2 linked regions of the Hyphomicrobium denitrificans ATCC 51888 genome follow. The protein of the gene in region 2 interacts with the protein of the main gene of each other region in a pairwise test. Links are inferred from orthologs where the notes say so. Each region holds a gene or a part of one and is shown on either strand. Other genes may lie near its edges.

Region 1 (3,633 bases), 2.4 Mb from region 2 along the record:
GCCCAGCACGCGATCCGTCGCAGCATCGGCAAGGATTTTGACGAAGCCGTCCGTCATGCGGATCGATTTCGCACGGCCGTTGGCGGTGAACGGAAACTTGCCGACGTTGTAGGCAATTCCAGCCGCTTTCAGTTCCTCTTCGGATTTGCCGACGCTCGCGACTTCGGGCGAGGTGTAAATGACGTTCGGGATCACATCGTAGTTCACGTGCCCAGCTTGGCCCGCGATGATTTCGGCGACGGCGACGCCTTCGTCCTCGGCTTTGTGCGCCAGCATCGGACCGGCGATGACGTCGCCGATCGCGAAAATGCCGGATGCGCTGGTCTGGAAATGGCCATCGGTCAGGATGCGCTTTTTCGCATCGAGCGCGACGCCAGCTTCAGCAAGGCCCAATCCGTCGGTGTAAGGAACGCGCCCGACCGCAACGAGAACGACGTCGGCTTCGACCGTCTCGGTGGCTCCGCCAGCCGCCGGTTCGATCTGAACGCTGAGCGGCTTGCCCGGGGTTTCGGGGCCGGTGACGCCCGTGACCTTGCTCGCCAACCGGAACGCAATGCCCTGCTTGTCGAGCAGACGCTGGAACGCGCGCGCGACTTCCTTGTCGATGCCCGGCAGAATGCGATCGAGATATTCGACGACCAACACGTCCGCGCCAAGGCGACGCCACACCGAGCCGAGTTCGAGGCCGATGACGCCAGCGCCGATCACCAGCAGCTTGCGCGGCACGGACGCGAGTTCCAGCGCGCCGGTCGATGACACGACGCGCTTTTCGTCGATCTCGATTCCCGGCAGACGCGTAACATCGGAACCGGTGGCGATGACGATCGACTTGGCTTCGAGCGTTTCAGTCTCGCCGCCGGGCGAGGTGACCGCAACTTGACCGCTTTTCACGATGCGGCCAGTGCCAAAGTACGTCTGGACCTTATTTTTCTTCAGCAGGTAGGCGACGCCTTCGACGTTGCCTTTGACGCCTTCGCGCTTGAATGCCTGCATCTTCGGCAGATCGAGGACGGGCGACGCATCGATGCCCATCGCGCCGAACGCGTGCTTGGCTTCGTCGTAGGCGTGCGAGGCATGCAGCAGGGCTTTCGAGGGGATGCAGCCGACATTCAAGCACGTGCCGCCGTGCGTGCCGCGCTTTTCGACGACGGCGACTTTCAGCCCGAGCTGCGCGGCGCGAATGGCGCAGACGTAGCCGCCGGGGCCCGTGCCGATCACGATCAAATCATATGATGCTGTCATTCCTCAGAGCTCCAGGATGAAGCGCTGCGGATCTTCGAGACATTCCTTGATGCGGACAAGGAACGTCACCGCCTCTTTGCCATCGACGATGCGATGATCGTAGGACAGCGCGAGATACATCATCGGGCGCGCAACGATCTGGCCGTTGCGGACGACCGGGCGTTCCTCGATGCGATGCATGCCGAGAATACCGGATTGCGGCGCGTTCAGGATCGGCGTCGACATCAGCGAGCCGTAGACGCCGCCGTTCGAGATCGTGAACGTACCGCCCTGCATGTCCTCGATCGACAGTTTGCCGTCGCGGGCGCGCTTGCCGAATTCGGTGATCTTCTGCTCGATCTCGGCGAGGCTGAGGCGGTCGGCTTCGCGCACGACCGGCACGACGAGGCCCTTCTCCGTCCCGACCGCGACGCCGATGTGATAGTAATTCTTGTAAACGATCTCGTCGTGATCGATCTCGGCGTTGACGGAGGGCACGTCGCGGAGCGCCTGAATGGCGGCCTTCACGAACAGGCCCATGAAGCCGAGCTTCACGCCGTGCCGTTTCTCGAACACATCCTTGTACTGCGCGCGCAGCGCCATGATGGCGCTCATGTCGACGTCGTTGAACGTCGTCAGCATTGCGGCGGCGTTCTGCGCTTCCTTCAGGCGGCGCGCGATGGTCTGGCGAAGCTTCGACATCCGGACGCGTTCTTCGCGCGTCGCATCGTTGGCGGGTGACGGCAGGCGCACGTCGCGCATCACAATCGTCGCCGGCGCTTCTTGAATGGTGACCGCGTTGGGCGAGACCGGCGCGGCCGTTGGTTCACGCAGAGGCGGCGGAGATGCCGCCGGTTTTGCGGCCGTGGCTGCAACGGCATTGATGACGTCTTCCTTCAGGATTTGCCCGCGGCGGCCGGTACCACGCACGTCGGAGGGTTCCAAGCCAGCTTCCGTCAGCGCCTTGAGGGCGGCGGGCGGCGGGCGAGGGGCGTCTGCCGCTGGAGCGCTTTCCGGAGCTTTCGCTGCGACATGCTCGGGCTTCGGCTGCGAAGGGGGCGCGGACGGCTTTGCCGCCTGGGGCGCCGTCGTTTGAGAATTGCCTGCCGATGACTTCGCCGCGCCATCTTTCAAGGCCGCGAGCAGAGATCCGACCGCCACCGTCGTACCCGACTTGACGAGAATGTCGCCCAGCACGCCGGCCGCGGGAGCGGGAACTTCGACGGTCACTTTGTCGGTTTCGAGCTCGACCAGCGGCTCGTCGACATTCACGGCGTCGCCGGTCTGTTTGAACCACTTGCCAACGGTCGCCTCCGTGACGCTTTCCCCAAGCGCGGGAACGCGAATCTCAATCGACATCTCAGTCCTCACACCTTTGATTGCGATCGGCGACTCCGCTTCGCGGAGCCGGCCGCCGATCGCGGTTGCTCGTCTTGCTCCGGTGCGCATCGGCAGCGAGCCCGGAGTTTCGTTGATTGCGATCGGCGACTTCGCTTAGCGGAGTCGGCCGCCGATCGTGGTTGTTCGTCTTGCTCCGGTGCGCATCGGCAGCGAGCCGGAGTGTCTTTGATTGCGATCGGCGTGTCCGCTGAACGGAACCGGCGCCGAACGCGGCTATTGCTATGTTCCGAGCGCGTCGGCGACGAGCGCGGTCTGTTCCTTGATATGCTGAGACAGGAGGCCGGTCGCGGTCGACGCGGACGCCGCCCGCCCGGCATAGCGTGGGCGACGGTGAATATACCCCAAATGGGTCAAGACCCATTCGATATTCGCGTCCATGAAGTACCAAGCGCCCATATTTTTGGGCTCTTCCTGGCACCAGACGATTTCAGCGAATTTGAATCGGCCGAGTTCCTGAATCAGCGCACGCGCCGGGAACGGATAGAGCTGCTCGACGCGGAGCAGGTAAACATCGTCACGCCCCTGGGCATCGCGTGCCTGCAGCAGGTCGTAATAGACCTTGCCGGAACAGACGACGACGCGCTTGATCTCATCGTCCGGGCGAAGCTTGAGCGAGGAGACGCCACGTTCGGCGTCGTCCCAAAGCAAGCGGTGGAAGCTCGTTCCCGGCCCGAACTCCTCGATCTTCGACGTGACGCGCTTGTGCCGGAGCAGCGATTTCGGCGTCATCAAGATCAGCGGCTTGCGGAAGTTGCGGTGCAGCTGACGGCGGAGAATGTGGAAGTAGTTCGCGGGCGTCGTGCAGTTGGCGACCTGCCAGTTGTCTTCGGCGCAGAGCTGCAGATAACGCTCGAGGCGCGCGGAAGAATGTTCCGGTCCCTGGCCTTCGTAGCCGTGGGGCAGAAGACAGACGAGGCCGGACATGCGCAGCCACTTGCGCTCGGCGGAGGAGACGAACTGATCGAACACGACCTGCGCGCCGTTGGCGAAGTCGCCGAACTGCGCTTCCCA
Region 2 (3,680 bases):
CATCCGCGGGCGGCGCCGCCACCAAGGGCGATTGCCAGTTTATCTTTTGCCATGTGCGCTTGTCGAAAAGTTGCCCTGGCCGAGTCAGCTCAGCATATCACAACGCGCAGGCAAATAATTTGGTTCTCTTGTCCGACAGGTTAATTGGGCGGCGAAGCGCGGGGACGAAGCCGACTAACGGACGCTTCCAGCACGCCCTTCCCGCACATTACCGATCCGTATCATCACAATTCCCTTACCGAGGCACGGGATGCAGCGGCGCGAGCGACGGAATCCTTACGGCGTCTCGTTCTCTCTCTTTGGTGGCGCAGCCATGTAGGCCGAAAGCGCAAGCACCACATCGTACGGTCCCGGGCGCTTCTTCTGAAGCAGCTCATCGACAGCGATCGCTTCAGCAAGGATGTCGTCGATCTCCTGCGCCGACAACTCCGTCTCAGATCCGGCACCTGAGCCGTTACTTTGCGGTGGACTAAGCATAGCGCAAACCTTCAATTCTCGGTGACGTCTAAACGCGCCAAAGGGCAACGCAATCAGCAAGACTCAAACAGCAAAGGCACAGCAGCTTCGCCTTGCACGACGCGCAGGAAAGCCGTCATCGAACGGCCCAGAAACGCAAAAAATTGAAACCTCGATTTACACAACGATATTATGTCCGATGATGCAAGACGTATACGGACAATTTCCGGTTTTGAATGTTCGTTCCGTGGTTCAGACCTAAAAAATAATTCAGGAGCTTTGCATTGAGGGAATACAGCGTGCGGACCGCGAACTCTTGCGCTCGCGATCGGTAAAATCTTCCGCGATCTCAAGGAACCGTGCACACGGACTGTTGTTTAATTTATCGGCGGGGGCTTGGAGGAGGTAGCCCATGAACTCTCGCTTTTACATTATGGCCATAGCGTCGCTGATCGCGACAACGCCCGCCTTGGCCCAAACAACCACAAATCCTGGCACGACGGATTCAACAACGCCGCCGGCATCCGGTTCTAGCAGTGCACTAACTCCGTCGCCCTCAACAAGTGCGACCACCACAACAGGTTCTTCCGAACCTCCCGTCACCGCTACACCATCTCCGGTCGAACCGAGCAGGCTTGATCCCTCTGCGCCAAGCGAGCAGCGGTTGATAATTGATCCCGGATCGGGAGCCGGAAGCACGACCACAAATCCCGCCGATAATTCGTCAAATCCGGGCGCCCCAGGAAGCAGCTATAACGCTATTCTAGAAAATGGCTCTTCGAGCAACGGCGCGAGCACCGGAAGCTCCGGCCTTGGCATTACGCCGGCACCTTCGGCTTTGTCGCCGAGCATGTACCCGCGACCTTTGACGACCCCGGCGTTACACAACCCAGCGAGCAATTATCCCGCCGCGCTGACGGCGCCGGTATTCCCGCAACCCAACATGCCGATATCCACAGGCATCGGATCGTCAGCCCTGAGATCGGGGCTATCGGCACACAGCTTCATGCAAAGCCACCCGCTTTCCATTAGCCACGCACATTCTGGAAGCCATCGGTAATGCAGGACAAAGCGAGCGGGCCGATTGGGAGCCGCGTGCCGCTCTCGGATACAAAGGTTTGATACGCTAAAAACCGGGAGCGCTACGCCCGCTTTTGCGGCGGCAGATCGGTGCAAACGCCTTCGAAAACCTCGGCGGCCATTCCGACGCTTTCCGAAAGCGTCGGATGCGGATGGATCGTCTTGCCGACATCGATCGCATCGGCGCCCATCTCGATCGCGAGACAAATTTCCGAAATCAGATTTCCCGCTTCGATCCCCACGATGCCGCCGCCAATGATACGCTGCGTCTCGGCGTCGAATAGAAGTTTCGTCAGACCGTCGTCCCGTCCGTTGGCGATGGCACGTCCGGATGCCGCCCAAGGGAACACGGCTTTGCGATAGGAGATGCCCTGACGCTTCGCCTCGGTCTCGGTGACGCCCGACCACGCGATTTCAGGATCCGTGTAGGCGACGGACGGAATCTGACGCGCATCGAAAAAGCTCGGCTTTCCGGCGGCGTTCTCCGCCGCGACATGCCCCTCGTGAACAGCTTTGTGCGCAAGCATCGGTTCGCCCGCGACGTCACCGATTGCGAAGATGTGTTCGACGTTCGTCCGCATCTGCTTGTCGACGGAAATGAAACCGCGCTCGGTGACGGCGACGCCCACGCCCGCTTTGTCCGCGTCGATCAACTTGCCATTCGGCTTTCGCCCGACCGCGACAAGAACCAGATCATAGGCGACCATTGCTTCCGGCGCATTCTTGCCCTCAAAGCGGACATGAATGCCGTCCGCCTTGGCATCGGCCGCAACGACCTTTGTTTGCGTCATCACACGATCGAAGCGCCGCGCATTCGTTTTCTGCCATACTGAAACAAGATCGCGATCGGCACCGAGCATCAGCCCGTCCAGCGCTTCGGCGACGTCGATGCGTGCGCCGAGCGTCGAATAGACGGTCGCCATTTCAAGCCCGATGATGCCGCCGCCGATCACGAGCATCCGCTTCGGGATCTGTCGCAACTCCAGCGCACCGGTCGAGTCGACGATGCGCGGATCGATGGGCAGGAACGGCAATGTGACCGCTTCCGAGCCCGCCGCGATGATCGCCTTGTCAAACCGCACAAGCGCTTCGCGATTGTCTGCAGCCGTAACGACAAGATGATGAGGATCGGAAAACGTCCCCGTTCCTTGCAGAACAGTGACCTTCCGCGCCTTGGCCATCGCCGCGAGTCCGTTCGTCAGCTTCTTGACGACGGCATCTTTGTGCGCGGCGAGCTTTTTGAGATCGATCTCAGGATTTGCGAACGCCACGCCGTGTGCCGCCAGGCCGCGCGCCGCGTCGATAATAAAAGCCGTATGCAGCAACGCCTTGGAAGGAATGCAGCCGACATTCAGGCAAACGCCGCCAAGCACAGGCCAGCGGTCGACAAGGATCACGCGCGCGCCAAGATCGGCCGCACGAAACGCTGCGGAATAGCCTCCCGGCCCCGCACCGAGCACGACGACATCGCAGGTGTGGTCCGGCTCCCGCGTGCTTTCTGCGCTCATCGCATTCTCATTCCTCACAGAACCAGCTGACGCACATCGGCGAGCGCCCCGCAAATCTTGCGCAGAAAGCGCGCGGCCAACGCACCATCGACGGCGCGATGATCGTACGACAGGCACAGCGGCAGCATCAGCCGCGGCTGAAATTCGGCTCCGTCCCAAACGGGCTGCATCTTCGCGCGAACGGCGCCGAGGATCGCGACTTCGGGTGCATTGACGATCGGCGTGAACGTCGTGCCGCCGATCCCGCCGAGGCTCGAAATCGAGAACGTGCCGCCGCTGATATCCGTCGGCGTGATTTTACCCTCGCGCATGCGCGCCGAAACGGTCGCCATTTCTTGGCTGAGTTCGAGAACGCCTTTACGGTCCGCATCGCGAATAACCGGAACCACGAGGCCGTCCGGCGTGTCGACCGCGACGCCGATATTGTAATAGCGCTTGAGGATCAGCGCGTCTTTCGACGGCGACAGCGATGCGTTGACGTCGGGGAATTCCTTCAAGGCGGATACGGCTGCCTTCAGCAGAAACGCGACCAGCGTCACGCGATAGCCTTTGTCTTTCGCGTCGGCATCGAGTTCCTTGCGATAGCCTTCAAGATCCGTGATGTCGGCCTCGTCGGCGTTCGTGACATGCGGCACG

The links. The genes of interacting proteins can lie anywhere in the genome.
Region 1: the proteins of lpdA (region 2) and odhB interact in binary tests that used the Escherichia coli proteins (3 or more experiments, as listed by UniProt). The link is inferred for Hyphomicrobium denitrificans ATCC 51888 from one-to-one orthologs.

Annotation. Positions count from the first base shown.
Region 1 is NC_014313.1:3,298,125-3,301,757, forward strand. Bases 414-3,225 are described here. They hold odhB (2-oxoglutarate dehydrogenase complex dihydrolipoyllysine-residue succinyltransferase), read right to left. Parts: upstream 2,581-3,225; coding sequence 1,246-2,580; downstream 414-1,245. Other genes in these bases: lpdA (dihydrolipoyl dehydrogenase), read right to left, coding at 414-1,242; HDEN_RS15965 (2-oxoglutarate dehydrogenase E1 component), read right to left, coding at 2,842-3,225. In the rest of the region: more of lpdA, read right to left, coding at 1-413; more of HDEN_RS15965, read right to left, coding at 3,226-3,633. UniProt on the Escherichia coli protein: E2 component of the 2-oxoglutarate dehydrogenase (OGDH) complex which catalyzes the second step in the conversion of 2-oxoglutarate to succinyl-CoA and CO(2).
Region 2 is NC_014313.1:933,750-937,429, reverse strand. What follows is about bases 822-3,680. They hold lpdA (dihydrolipoyl dehydrogenase), read right to left. Parts: upstream 3,045-3,680; coding sequence 1,599-3,044; downstream 822-1,598. Other genes in these bases: HDEN_RS04405 (2-oxo acid dehydrogenase subunit E2), read right to left, coding at 3,059-3,680. Outside these bases: HDEN_RS04420 (patatin-like phospholipase family protein), read right to left, coding at 1-53; HDEN_RS04415 (hypothetical protein), read right to left, coding at 277-477. UniProt on the Escherichia coli protein: Lipoamide dehydrogenase is a component of the glycine cleavage system as well as of the alpha-ketoacid dehydrogenase complexes.